Regions from separate parts of the Geodermatophilus sp. SYSU D00879 genome, predicted to be linked through region 1. Evidence: predicted binding sites of a transcription regulator. Region 1 holds the regulator's gene; each other region holds the start of a gene.

The links. The regulator LexA, encoded in region 1, represses DNA repair genes until DNA is damaged. The targets are predictions, from matches to a motif close to TCGAACANNTGTTCGA.
Region 2: a site for LexA is predicted at 1,183-1,198, ahead of recA (recombinase RecA). Genes of this name have one in related genera too.
Region 3: a site for LexA is predicted at 2,409-2,424, ahead of dnaB (replicative DNA helicase). Genes of this name have one in related genera too.
Region 4: a site for LexA is predicted at 2,379-2,394, ahead of ruvC (crossover junction endodeoxyribonuclease RuvC). Genes of this name have one in related genera too.

The regions. Positions count from the first base shown of each region.
Region 1 covers NZ_JBJGZF010000010.1:6,104-9,548, forward strand. Annotated here, with positions in the region: gene ACI79B_RS13960 (phosphatase PAP2 family protein) at 1-521, shown strand, start outside; gene ACI79B_RS13965 (hypothetical protein) at 493-1,563, shown strand; gene lexA (transcriptional repressor LexA) at 1,592-2,371, opposite strand; gene ACI79B_RS13975 (LysM peptidoglycan-binding domain-containing protein) at 2,607-3,242, shown strand; gene ACI79B_RS13980 (hypothetical protein) at 3,361-3,445, shown strand, end outside.
Region 2 covers NZ_JBJGZF010000033.1:13,970-17,414, forward strand. Annotated here, with positions in the region: gene ACI79B_RS22750 (sensor histidine kinase) at 1-511, shown strand, start outside; gene ACI79B_RS22755 (response regulator) at 508-1,155, shown strand; gene recA (recombinase RecA) at 1,339-2,370, shown strand; gene ACI79B_RS22765 (regulatory protein RecX) at 2,610-3,113, shown strand; gene ACI79B_RS22770 (hypothetical protein) at 3,201-3,445, opposite strand, start outside.
Region 3 covers NZ_JBJGZF010000012.1:132,766-136,210, reverse strand. Annotated here, with positions in the region: gene ACI79B_RS16260 (molybdopterin cofactor-binding domain-containing protein) at 1-691, opposite strand, end outside; gene dnaB (replicative DNA helicase) at 939-2,303, opposite strand; gene rplI (50S ribosomal protein L9) at 2,892-3,338, opposite strand; gene rpsR (30S ribosomal protein S18) at 3,350-3,445, opposite strand, start outside.
Region 4 covers NZ_JBJGZF010000003.1:208,385-211,829, reverse strand. Annotated here, with positions in the region: gene ruvB (Holliday junction branch migration DNA helicase RuvB) at 1-1,086, opposite strand, end outside; gene ruvA (Holliday junction branch migration protein RuvA) at 1,160-1,798, opposite strand; gene ruvC (crossover junction endodeoxyribonuclease RuvC) at 1,795-2,361, opposite strand; gene ACI79B_RS06640 (YebC/PmpR family DNA-binding transcriptional regulator) at 2,507-3,259, opposite strand; gene pdxT (pyridoxal 5'-phosphate synthase glutaminase subunit PdxT) at 3,256-3,445, opposite strand, start outside.

The DNA.
Region 1 (3,445 bases):
CCCCGGCGTACTGGCCGGTGTGGGCGGTCACCCAGATCGGCGGCCGCGGCACCATCCTCATCGTGCTGGCCGCCCTGGTCGGCTGGCTGTGCCTGCGGGAACGGACGCTGCTGCCCCTGCTGCGGGTGGTCACCGCGCTGGCCCTGCTCACCGTCGTCGTCTACGCGTTCAAATTCGGTACCGGCCGCACCGCGCCCGCCTATCCCGGCTCGTTCTTCCACCGCGACGGCGCCAGCTACCCCTCCGGGCACGTGGCCAACGCCGTGCTCATGTGGGGCGTGGCGCGCTGGCAGGCGGTCGAGTACGGGCTCGGTCCCCGGGTGCAGCGCACGCTGTGGTGGCTGGCCGTCGTCGGGCCGGTGGCCACGGGGATCGCGATGGTCTCGCTGGACTTCCACTGGGTCACCGACGCGGTGGTGGGCGCGGCCGTCGGCCTCCTGCTGCTGGGCGTGGTTCACGCACTCGACGCGCTGGTGCTGTCACGCTGGGCGAGTGCCCGAGCCGGCCGCCCGTCCGCGTAGCGCCGCCCGGCGGGTCCCGGCCGTCCTGCTGACGACGGTCCTGCTCGGCCTCCCGGTGGCCCCGGCCGCCGCCGAGGAGCCGGCCGCCCCCTCGGTCCGCTGCCAGGTGACCGATCCCCGGCTGGCCGAGCTCTCCGGCCTCGTCGACGTCGGCGACCGCGTGCTCGCCATGGTCGACGGCGGCGACCAGGTCGCCGTGTACGTGCTCGACGGCGCCTGCCAGGTGGTCGACGTGACCACCGCGCCGGTGGACCCCTACGACCCCGAGGACCTCGGCGTCGGCCCGGACGGCACGGTGTGGCTGGCCGACACCGGCGACAACACCACGGTCCGGACGACGGTCGCGCTCGTCGCGCTGCGGCCCGACGGCGGGACGGCGCTGTACCGGCTGACCTATCCCGACGGCCCGCGCGACGCCGAGGCGCTGCTGCTCGCCCCCGACGGCACGCCGTACGTGGTGACCAAGGAGGTGCTCGGGGCCAGCCACGTCTACCGGCCGGCCGCGCCGCTGGTCGACGGCGGCACGGTCGCGCTGGCCGACGTCGGCACGGTGGCGTTCACGCTCACCGGCACGCCCGGCGGTCCCGTGGGCCGGGCGGGGCAGCTGATGGTCACCGGCGGGGCGGTGGCCCGCGACGGCAGCCGGATCGCGCTGCGCACCTACACCGACGCCTACGTCTGGCCGCTGACCGGCGCCGACGTCCCGGGAGCGCTGGCCGGGGAGCCGGTGCGGATCGCGCTGCCCGAGGCGCCTCAGGGGGAGGCGGTGTCGTTCACCGCGGACGGGAGCGCGCTGCTGGTGGCCGGCGAGGGCGTGCCCGGGGACGTCACCACGGTGCCGGTCCCGGTGGGGTCCGCGCCGCCCGCGCCGGCGGGGTCCGACCCGGTCGACCCGTCACCGTCGGCGCTGCTCGGCGGGGACTCCGCGGGCCTGTCGCCGGTGACCGCGGGGGTGGCCGCGGCCGTCGTCGCGACCGCGCTGGTGTGGCTCGGCGGACGGCTGCGCCGCCGCCGGTCCGGCGGTCCGCCCGCCGGCGCCTGAGCTCCGGCGCCGGCGGGGGACCTGCGGCTCAGACCCGCCGCAGGACCGTGACGACGCGGCCAAGGATGGTGGCCTCGTCGCCGGGGATCGGCTCGTAGGCCGGGTTGTGCGGCAGCAGCCAGACGTGCCCGTCCCGGCGCTTGTAGGTCTTGACCGTGGCCTCGCCGTCGAGCATCGCGGCGACGATCTCGCCGTTCTCGGCGGTGGGCTGCTGGCGGACGACGACCCAGTCGCCGTCGCAGATCGCCGCGTCGACCATCGAGTCACCGGCGACGCGCAGCATGAACAGCGTGCCCTCGCCGACGAGCTCGCGGGGGAGCGGGAAGACGTCCTCGACGGCCTGTTCGGCGAGCACCGGGCCACCGGCCGCGATCCGCCCGACCAGCGGCACGTAGGTGGGCGCGGTCGAGCCGTCGGCGGCCGCGGCGGGCGCGGCCGGGGCGGCGTCGCCCGCGGTCTCACCGGGCAGCCGCACGTCGAGCGCGCGGGGCCGGTTGGGGTCGCGCCGCAGCCAGCCCTTCTTCTGCAGCACCGACAGCTGGTGGGCGACCGACGACGCCGACGACAGGCCGACCGCCTCGCCGATCTCGCGCACCGAGGGCGGGTAGCCGCGCCGCTCGATCGAGTCGCGGATGACCTCGAGGACCCGGCGCTGCCGCTGGGTCAGGCCGTCGCCGGCCTCGCCGCGGTCGGGGAAGGTGCGCACGGCGCCCGCGCCCTCCGCGCCGGCGCCGCGCTCCGCGGCCGGACGGCGGGTCGTCGTGCCGCCGCCCCGGGTGCCCTGGCCGGTCCCGCTCGTGCCCGCCACGTCTCCTCCTCGCCGGCCGCGTCCCGCGGCCCGTCCGTCGCCCTCCCGGCCCCAGGCCGGTCGGCGGGCGGTGCGCCCGCACGGACCGTAGCGCGCCGGCGCCGCAGGTTCAAACGTGTGTTCGAAGGACACGCCGCGCCGCTCTCGCACTCGTCGGACCCGTGCGGTAGACATCCGATCAGACGTTCGATCGAACACGCGTTCGATGCGGTCGACCCGATCAGGAGGAGCGGTCATGGGCAGCGTGCGGCAGGCAGTGCTCGAGTTCGACGCGGCGGTCCGGGTCCCGTGGCGGCCGCCGCTCCGCGGGGAGGGCGCGACGGCGGCCGCCGGTGCGGCCCGCTCCGCGTCACCGGCTCGCACCGACCGGCCGGCGCCGCGCGCCGCCCTGCCGGGCTCGGGTCCCCGGGTCACGGGGCACCTGCGGCCGGTGCCCGACCTCCCCGCCGCGGCGCCCACGCGCGCCGCCGGGCCCGCCGCCGAGGGGCCGCGCACCCGCCGCGACCCGGCCCGCCCGAGCGGTCGGCCGGTGCGCTCGGAGCCCGCCCGGGCCGCCGTCCGCGCGCGGTGCGCGCCGGCCCCGGCGCCGGTGCGGCTGACCCGCCGTGGGCGCCGCCTGGTCGCCGTGCTGGTCCTCGCCACCGGCGTCGGCGGCGCCGCCCTCGGCCGGGAGTTCCTCGCCCCCCAGGACGGCCTGCGCCTGGCCGGCGAGAGCAGCGTCGTGGTCGAGAGCGGGGACACGGTGTGGTCGATCGCCGCGGAGGTGGCCGGCGCCGACCAGGACGTGCGCGCGGTGGTCGACGCGATCGAGGCGCTCAACGACCTGGAGGGGGCGGTCGTCGTCCCCGGCCAGGTGCTCCGCGTGCCCTAGGCGTCCCGCCCGGCGTCGTCACCGCGGAGATGTGACGAGACCGCGCCGGTGAGTTCGTCAACCATGCAGGCGCCGTCGTTTACGGTCCGGAGTCGTCAGAACACTTACGGTCAGGAGCGTGTCAGCAGCCGTGAACAGCACCGCAGCGGTGACCTTCCGGTCCCCGCAGGACGTCGAGGTCCTCGTGGACGGCGCCTGGATGC
Region 2 (3,445 bases), on a different contig from region 1:
ACGGCAGATCGCCACGACCGGACGGGAGGCCCTCGCGGAGATGCACCGCCTCGTCGGCGTGCTGCGCACCGACGACGGCGGGCCGGAGCGGACGCCGGCGCCGGGCCTCGACGACCTGGCCGCGGTCGTCGAGCAGGTCCGGGCGGCCGGGCTGCCGACGTCGCTGACGGTGACCGGCCGGCCCGCGCCGCTCGTCGCCGGCGCCCAGCTCGCCGTCCACCGCCTCGTGCAGGAGGCGCTGACGAACACGCTGCGGCACGCGCGGGGGGCCCGGTCGGCCGCCGTGCGCCTGGACTGGCGCGACGGCGAGCTCGCCGTCGAGGTGACCGACGACGGCGACCCGGCCGCACCGCCCGGGCGGCCGGGGCACGGCCTGGTCGGCATGCGGGAACGCGTCGCGGCGTGGGACGGGGCGGTCGTGGCCGGGCCGCGCCCGGGAGGCGGCTGGCGGGTCGCCGCGGTCCTCCCGCTGGCCGCGGTCGGCGCCGAGGGGACCGGTGCGGTGGCGTGAGCACCCGCGTGCTGCTCGTCGACGACGAGCCCCTGGTCCGGCTCGGCTTCTCGATGGTGCTGCAGGCCCAGGACGACCTGGTCCTCGTCGGCGAGGCGGGGGACGGCGCCCGGGCCGTCGCGCTGACGCGCGAGCTCCGGCCGGACGTCGTCGTGATGGACGTCCGCATGCCCGGCACGGACGGCGTGGAGGCGACCCGGTGCATCGTCGGCGAGGGGCTGCCCAGCCGCGTGCTGGTGCTCACCACCTTCGACCTGGACGAGTACGCGTTCGCGGCGCTGCGCGCGGGGGCGAGCGGGTTCCTCGTGAAGAACGCCGAGCCGGCGGAGCTGCTGCGGGCGGTGCGGGCGGTGGCCCGCGGCGACGCCGTCGTCTCCCCGCGGGTCACCCGCCGGCTGCTGGAGACGCTGGCCCACCGGCTGCCCGCGGACACGCCGGCCGACCCCCGCGTCGCCTCGCTCACCGAGCGCGAGCTCGAGGTGCTGCGTGCGGTCGCCCGCGGGGAGTCCAACGCCGAGATCGCCGCCGTGCTGGTCCTGTCGGAGCTGACGGTGAAGACCCACGTGGCGCGCATCCTGGGCAAGCTCGGCCTGCGGGACCGCACGCAGGCGGCGGTCTTCGCGCACACGCACGGCCTGGTGTGACACGGCCTCGACCGCGTGTCGCTCGACTCGAACACGTGTTCGCCCTACAGTGACGGGCGCGTCCACAGGGAGGTCGTCCCTCCACAGGTCCGGTCGGTCCCCGGAATCGTCAGACCCCCGACCTAGCGTCGCCTCCGACACCGCATCGACTCCACGACACGCGACTTCCCGAAGGTGAGCACCATGGCAACGCTCGACCGCGACAAGGCCCTCGACATGGCCCTCGCCCAGATCGACAAGCAGTTCGGCAAGGGCTCGGTCATGCGCCTGGGCGACAGCGCCGCGCAGGCGATCAAGGTCATCCCGACCGGCTCGATCGCCCTCGACATCGCGCTCGGCATCGGCGGCCTGCCCCGCGGCCGCGTCATCGAGGTCTACGGCCCGGAGGCCTCCGGCAAGACCACGGTCGCCCTGCACGCGGTGGCCAACGCCCAGGCCGCCGGCGGCATCGCGGCCTTCATCGACGCCGAGCACGCGCTCGACCCGGAGTACGCCCGGGCCATCGGCGTCGACACCGACGCGCTGCTGGTCAGCCAGCCCGACACCGGTGAGCAGGCCCTCGAGATCGCCGACATGCTGATCCGCTCCGGCGCGCTCGACATCATCGTCATCGACTCCGTGGCGGCCCTCGTGCCCCGCGCCGAGATCGAGGGCGAGATGGGTGACAGCCACGTCGGTCTGCAGGCCCGCCTCATGAGCCAGGCGCTGCGGAAGATCACCGGTGCGCTGAACAACTCGGGCACCACCGCGATCTTCATCAACCAGCTGCGCGAGAAGGTCGGCATCGTCTACGGCTCGCCCGAGGTGACCACCGGTGGCCGCGCGCTGAAGTTCTACTCGTCGGTCCGCCTGGACGTCCGGCGGATCGAGACCCTCAAGCAGGGCACCGAGGCCGTCGGCAGCCGGGTCCGCGTCAAGGTCGTCAAGAACAAGGTCGCCGCCCCGTTCAAGCAGGCCGAGCTCGACCTGCTGTGGGGTGTCGGGTTCAGCCGCGAGGGCGGCCTCATCGACGCCGGCGTCGAGCAGGGCTTCATCCGCAAGTCCGGCGCCTGGTACACGTACGAGGGCGACCAGCTCGGCCAGGGCAAGGAGAACGTCCGCACGTTCCTCCGCGACAACCCCGACCTCGCCGACGAGATCGAGAAGAAGGTCAAGGAGAAGCTGGGCATCGGCCCGCAGGTCGACGCGCCGGCCGCTGACCCGGTCGACTTCTGAGCGACCCCGTGACCGGCTGGTCCGGCCCGGTCCCCGAGGGAGCCGGGCCCGAGCAGGCCGATCGCCCCGCCGGCCGCCGCGGCCGGGGAACCCGCCAGCCGGGCGCCCCGGGGCGCGGCGGCCGCGGGCGGCGGCGGTCCGGGCCGTCCCCTGACCCGGACGGCCCGGCCGCCGCCGACGCGGGGACGCCCCCCGTCCCCTACGACCGCGACGCCGACGACCCGGGGGACCCGGAGTCGGTGGCCCGGGCCATCTGCCTGCGGGCGCTGACCGGCGCGGCCAGGACCCGCCAGCAGCTGGCCGACCTGCTCGAGCGCCGCGGCGTGCCCGAGGAGGCCGCCGCCGCGGTCCTCGACCGGTTCGGCGAGGTCGGGCTCATCGACGACGCCGCTTTCGCCCGCGCCTGGGTCACCTCCCGGCAGGCCGGCCGCGGACTGGCCCGGCGGGCGCTGCGCGCGGAGCTGCGCGCCAAGGGCGTCGACGGGGAGGACGCCGAGCAGGCCCTCGCCCAGGTCGACGAGGAGGACGAGCGGGCCGCCGCCCGCCACCTGGTGGAACGCCGGCTCCCGGCGCTGCGCCGGGTCGACCGCGTCACCGCCACCCGCCGGCTGATCGGCATGCTCGCGCGCAAGGGCTACAACGGCGGGCTGGCCGCGGGCGTGGTCCGCGAGGTCATGGACGAGACCGGCTTCGGCACCGACACCGACGAGGACGCCGCGAGCCGGGACGACGCCGACCTCTGACGGCGTGGGACCGCGCCCGCGCGGACCACGGAACGACAGCGGCCGGCCGCCCTCGGGGCGACCGGCCGCTGACCGTCGGAGGTGGGCTCAGCCCGCCAGCGGGGTGGCGACGGCGGGCATCGCCTCGGTCGCCAGCGCGTGCGCGGGCCGCTGGACCGCCTGGGCCCGCTGCACGGGCATCGCCTGGGTCGCCGGCCCGGCCGCCGTGGGGCGGCCGGTCCACGCGGTGAGGTCGATCGCGACGCCGTCGGGCGCCTCGTCGTCGGCGACCAGCCACTCGCCCGCGTCGCCCACGCGGGCGGCGAGCCACTGCTGGATCTGCTGCTCGAACG
Region 3 (3,445 bases), on a different contig from region 1:
GGGCGTCGGTGCGGCTGGTGGGCGTGCCGACGACCCGCTGCGCGGAGGCGGGCTTGGGTGACGCCAGGGCGACGGCGAGCGTCCGGTCGGCCGCGGCGGCCGACAGCTCGCCGTACGTGGCGGTCCGCCCGCCGGGACCGCTGACCACGCCGTCGGTGACGGTGAGCGAGCCCGGGGTGGTGCCCCAGCGGAGGGCCGCGGCGGCCAGCAGCCGGGCGCGGGCCACGGCGGCCGCCCGCCGGACCGGGCCGTAGACGCTGCGCATGGTGTTGGAGCCGCCGGTGAGCTGGTTGAAGACCAGCTCGGGGCGGGCGTCGGCGAGGGTGACGTCGACGTGGCCCAGCGGCACGTCGAGCTCGTCGGCCAGCAGCATGGCGACGGCGGTGGTGATGCCCTGGCCGACCTCGGCGCGGGGGAGGGCCAGCCCGACCCGGCCCCGCTCGTCGACGGTGACGACGATGAGGTCCTCGGTGGGCTTCCCGGCGAGGATCAGCACGTCGCCGAGGTCGAGGAGCTCGGCCGGCGCGGGCACCGAGGGGAGCGCCTGGGCGGTCGCCGGGCCGGCCACGTCGGCGACGACCTGCGCCGCGACGGCGAGCGTCGGGGCCGCGACGAGGTAGGTGAGGAAGCGGCGGCGGCTGTGCGTGGCCGCGGGCTCGTCGGTGCGGGGGTGCTCGGGCAGGGTCGTCACGCGTTGGCCTCTCGACGGTGAGCGGTCGGTCGAGGACACGGCCGGGCTCGGCGGTGCTCGGCCCGGACCAACGAGCGGGCGCCACCCGGGTCACGACGTTGCAGTGCGACGGTGTGTCGTTGCAACGTCGCGCTCGGTGATCCACGTGGAACACCGCGGACGCACGGAGGGCCCGGGACCACGACGGTCCCGGGCCCTCCTGCGCGTGGGCGCGACCTCTCGGTCGGCGCCGTCTCGGTCGGCCCTGTCAGTTGGCCATGTCGACGAAGCGGCTGTAGTGGCCCTGGAAGGCGACGGTGACGTTGGCCGTCGGGCCGTTGCGGTGCTTGACCAGCATGATGTCGGCCTCGCCGGCCCGCGGGCTCTCCTTCTCGTACATGTCCTCGCGGTGGATCATCATGACCATGTCGGCGTCCTGCTCGATCGAGCCGGACTCACGGAGGTCCGACAGCATCGGCTTCTTGTCCTGACGCTGCTCCGAGCCGCGGTTGAGCTGCGACATCGCGATCACCGGGACCTCGAGCTCCTTGGCCAGCAGCTTCAGCGCCCGGGAGAACTCCGAGACCTCCTGCTGGCGGCTCTCGACGCGCTTGCCCGACGTCATGAGCTGGAGGTAGTCGATGACCACGAGCTTGAGGTCGTTGCGCTGCTTGAGCCGCCGCGCCTTGGCCCGGATCTCCATCATCGTCATGTTCGGCGAGTCGTCGATGTAGAGCGGGGCGTCGGCCACCTCGCCCATCCGGCGGGCCAGCTTCGACCAGTCCTCGTCGGACAGCGTGCCGGCGCGCATGTGGTGCAGCGGCACCTTCGCCTCGGCCGACAGCAGACGCATGGTGATCTCGTGCTTGCTCATCTCGAGCGAGAAGATGACGGCCGGCATGTGGTGCTTGACCGTGGCCGACCGCGCGATGTCCAGCCCCAGGGTCGACTTGCCCACACCGGGGCGGGCGGCGATGACGACCATCTGCCCCGCCTGCAGGCCGTTGGTCAGCTCGTCGAGGTCGCGGATGCCGGTGGGCACGCCGCGGGCGGTGCCGCCGCGGGAGGCGATGGCGTCGAGCTCGTCCATCGTGGGCTGCAGGACGTCCTCGAGGCGCGAGTAGTCCTCGCTCATCCGCTTCTCGGTGACCTCGTAGATCTCCTGCTGCGCGCGATCGACGATGTCGTCGACGTCGCCGCGCCCGCCGGCCGCGCCGTAGCCCAGCTGCACCACGCGGGTGCCCGCCTCGACCAGGCGGCGCAGGGTGGCCTGCTCGGCCACGATCTGGGCGTAGTAGCCCGCGTTGGCCGCCGTCGGCGTCGAGGCGATGAGGGTGTGCAGGTAGACCGCGCCGCCCATCTTCGACAGCTGGTCGGTGCGGTTGAGCTCCGCGGCGACGGTGATCGCGTCGGCCGGCTCACCCCGGCCGTACAGGTCGAGGATGCAGTCGTAGATCAACTGGTGCGCCGGCCGGTAGAAGTCGTTGCCGGTCAGCTGCTCCACGACGTCGGCGATGGCGTCCTTGCTCATCAGCATGCCGCCCAGCACCGACTGCTCGGCCGCGACGTCCTGCGGCGGCTGCCGGTCGTACTCCGGCGCCGTCGCCTGCGGCCGGCTGAAGTCGTCGGCCACCGCCACCTGGGTACCTCCCTCTCCTCGGGGCACGCGCGCGCGTACAGACCCCGGCCGCCCGGCCGGGGCCCGGTGGGGGAAGCACCAGGACGCCTCGCGTGCCGCTCGAACACGCGTTCGAGGACATCACTACCCGGAGCCACCGACAGTTCGCGGAGGTCCGGCGCAGGAGACGACGTTAGGAAGCGGGGACGGACCCGTCCAACACCCGTGTGGGCCGCGTTCTGCACAACTTGTGGACAAGTCGGTGGACAGCCGGAGTCGACATGTGGAGACGGGGAGGACACCGACCCGTCGTGCCGCGGTCCCGCGGGCGTCACCTGCGTCCCGGCCACCCACCGGCTGTGGACACGAGAAAGTCGGCGCGCCGGGGGCGCCGGGCGTGTCGTGTCGTCCCGCCCGGCGCAGCCGTCACAGGCGCCCACCGGCCCCGGGAGCCCGGCCGTCCCGGGCCGGCCAGCCGGGATGGGCCCGCGGCGTCCCCCTGCCGCCGTCCGGGGCCCAGGGGCCCGGGAAACGACCCCCGAGACGCCGCGAGGGGCGCCGGACGGGTGTCCGACGCCCCTCGCGGGCGGTGCTGCGGCGTTCTCAGCCGGCGACGACCTCGATGGGGAGGGTCGTCGTGACCTCCGGGTGCACCCGCACGGTGACGGTGTGCTTGCCGGTGGTCTTGATGCTGCTCGGCAGCTCGATGCGGCGGCGGTCCAGCTCCGGGCCACCGGCGGCCGTGACGGCCGCGGCGACGTCGGCGGTGGTGACGCGGCCGAACAGGCGGCCACCGTCGCCGGCGCGGGCGGGCACCCGGACGGTCAGGCCGGAGAGGCGGCCGGCCACGGCCTGGGCCTCCTCGAGCGACCGCACCTCGCGGGCGGCACGCGCCCGGCGCAGCGACTCGACCTGCTTCTCGGCACCGCGGGTGGCGACGATGGCCAGGCCGCGGGGCAGGAGGTAGTTGCGGCCGTAGCCGCCCTTGACCTCGACGGTGTCACCGGAGGACCCGAGACCGGTGACCTCCTGCGTCAGGATCAGCTTCATCGTGCTCATGGTCAGCGCGCCGTCGAGGTGTAGGGCAGCAGGGCCATCTCACGGCTGTTCTTGACGGCCGTGGCGACGTCCCGCTGGTGCTGGCTGCAGTTGCCGCT
Region 4 (3,445 bases), on a different contig from region 1:
ACGCGGGACGGCTGTGACACCCCCGAGGGGGATACCGCCGCGCGGCACCGGGTGGCCGAGGTGCCGCCAGGCCGCCTCGGTGGCCACCCGCCCGCGGGGGGTGCGGGCGAGCAGCCCGGCGCGGACGAGGAACGGCTCGCACACCTCCTCGACGGTGCTCGGCTCCTCGCCCACCGCGACCGCCAGCGTGGACACACCGACCGGCCCGCCGGAGAAGCGCACGACGAGCGCCTCGAGCACCGCCCGGTCCAGCCGGTCCAGGCCCAGGTCGTCGACGTCGTAGAGCGCCAGCGCGGCCTGCGCGACCGCGCGGGTGACCCGGCCGTCGGCCTCGACCTCGGCGTAGTCGCGCACCCGGCGCAGCAGCCGGTTGGCGATGCGCGGCGTCCCGCGGGAGCGGCCGGCGATCTCGGCCGAGCCGTCGTCGGTGAGCTCGACGCCGAGCAGCGCGGCGCTGCGGGCGAGCACCTGCTGCAGCTCGGCCGGCTCGTAGAACTCCATCTGCCCGACGAAGCCGAACCGGTCGCGCAGCGGCCCGGTCAGCAGCCCCGCGCGGGTGGTGGCGCCGACCAGGGTGAACGGGTTGATCTCCAGCGGGATCGCGGTGGCGCCGGGCCCCTTGCCGACGACGACGTCGACCCGGAAGTCCTCCATCGCCATGTACAGCAGTTCCTCGGCGGGCCGCGCGATGCGGTGGATCTCGTCGATGAACAGCACGTCGCCGGGGCCGAGGTTGGACAGCATCGCGGCGAGGTCGCCGGAGCGCTCGATCGCCGGGCCGCTGGTGATCTTCACCGAGGTGCCGAGCTCCGAGCCGATGATCAGCGCGAGGCTGGTCTTGCCGAGCCCGGGCGGACCGGACAGCAGCACGTGGTCCGGCGGCCGGCCCCGGCGCTTGGCGCCCTCGAGGACCAGCGCGAGCTGGCGGGCGACCTTGGGCTGGCCGATGAAGTCGTGCAGCGAGTGCGGCCGCAGCGCGGACTCGACCACCCGCTCCTCGTCCCCGGCCTGCGGGGAGACGGCGAAGTCGCGGCTGATGCCGGACTCCACCTCGCCGGTCAGCGACCGGTCGAACGGGGCGCTCACGCGTCCTCCTCGCTGGCGCTCGTCGGCCGCGTGCGCGGCGCTGCTCTGCTCATCGGTTCGCTCGCACGCTCGCTCACGCCCGGCCCAGCAGCTGCAGCGCCTGGCGCAGCAGCAGCGCGACGTCGACCCGGCCGGTGCTGGTGAGCTGCTCCTCGGCGACCGGCGCGAGGGCGGTGAGGGCGGTGTCGGCCTCCTTGGTGGACCAGCCGAGCCCGACCAGCGCCGAGGACAGCTGGTCGCGCCAGGGCGCCACCGGGGTGACCGGCGCGAGGCCGGCCGGGGCGGGTCCGTCGAGCTGCGTGTCGGTGGTGGTCGAGCCCAGCCGGTCGCGCAGCTCGAGGATCAGCCGCTCGGCCCCCTTCTTGCCGATGCCGGGCACCTGGGTGAGCGCCTTGACGTCGGCCATGGACACCGCGCGGCGGACCTCGCGCGGCGGGTGGATGGCCAGCACCGCCTGCGCCAGCCGCGGGCCGACGCCGTTGGCGGTCTGCAGCAGCTCGAACAGCTGCCGCTCGTCGTCGTCGGCGAAGCCGTAGAGGGTGAGGGAGTCCTCGCGCACGACCAGGCTGGTGGCCAGGCGGGCGTCCTCCCCGACGGTGAGGCGGGCGATGGTGCCGGGCGTGCACTGCACGGCCAGGCCGATGCCGCCGACCTCGACGACCGCGCCCTCGGGGCCGACCGCGGCGACCCGGCCGCTCACCGAGGCGATCACCGGGACACCCCCTGCCAGCGGGGCAGCGTCCGCTGCACCACCGGCGCGCCGATGCCGCCGGCGATCGCCGCGACCCGCAGCCGGTCCTGGGCCGGGCCGCGCCACACGTGGCAGACCGCCAGTGCCAGGGCGTCGGCGGCGTCGGCCGGCTTGGGGGCCGACGCCAGCCCCAGCACCCGGGTGACCATCAGGGTGACCTGCTCCTTGTCCGCGCGGCCGTTGCCGGAGATGGCCGCCTTGACCTCGCTGGGCGTGTGCCAGGCGACCGGCCGGTCGGCCTGCGCCGCGGCCAGCGCCGCGACGCCGGCCGCCTGCGCGGTGCCGGTGGCGGTGCCCTTGTTGTTCTGGGTGAACACCCGCTCGATGGCCACGACGTCGGGCCGGTGCTCGCGCAGCAGCGCGGTGACCTGGGTGTGCAGCTCCAGCAGCCGCAGCTCCAGGTCCAGGTCCGCGGAGCTGCGGATTACCCCGACGCCCACGGCGGCCGGGCGCGCGCCGGGACGGCCGTCGACCACACCCCAGCCGCACCGGGTCAGCCCCGGGTCGATGCCGAGCACCCGCATGCCCGCTCCCCCTCTCACCGAACGCGTGTTCGACCGCAACCGTAACCGTCCCCGACGACGGCGCCGTCGCGCAACACGCAGGACGGTCCGGGGAGCGGTGCTCGGCCCCGGCCGTGCGCGGCGGGGAGGGAGAGGAGGAGCTCCCTCAGCCGACCTTCTCGAGCACCTCGTCGGAGACGTCGTAGTTGGCGTAGACGTTCTGGACGTCGTCGAGGTCCTCGAGCGCGTCGATGAGGCGGAACACCTTGCCGGCGCCCTCCTCGTCGAGCTCGACGGTGACGCTGGGCACGAACCCGGCCTCGGCGGAGTCGTAGTCGATGCCGGCGTCCTGCAGCGCGGTGCGGACGGCGACCAGGTCACCGGGCTCGGAGACGACCTCGAAGGTGTCGCCGAGGTCGCGGACCTCCTCGGCACCGGCGTCGAGGACCGCCACGAGGACGGTGTCCTCGTCGACGCCGTCGGCCTTGGGGACGACGACGACGCCCTTGCGGGTGAACAGGTAGGACACCGAGCCGGGGTCGGCCATCGAGCCGCCGTTGCGGGTCATCGCGGTGCGCACCTCGGAGGCGGACCGGTTGCGGTTGTCGGTGAGGCACTCGATGAGCACCGCGACGCCGCCGGAGCCGTAGCCCTCGTAGGTGATCGACTGGTACTCGACGCCGCCGGCCTCGGCGCCCGAACCGCGCTTGACCGCGCGGTCGATGTTGTCGTTGGGGACCGAGGACTTCTTCGCCTTCTGGATGGCGTCGTAGAGCGTCGGGTTGCCCGCGGGGTCACCGCCGCCGGTGCGCGCCGCGACCTCGATGTTCTTGATCAGCTTGGCGAACAGCTTGCCGCGCTTGGCGTCGATGGCGGCCTTCTTGTGCTTCGTGGTCGCCCACTTGGAATGGCCGCTCACTGTGCTCCTCCGAGGTCGGGGGCGCCGGCACCGGCGCCGCTGGGGACTGCGACCGCCCCGCCGACCGCGCGCCGCACGATCTCCACGAAGAACGCGTGGACCCGGGTGTCCCCGGTCAGCTCGGGGTGGAAGCTGGTGGCCACGACGTCGCCCTGGCGCACCGCGACGATCCTACCGTCGGCCGCT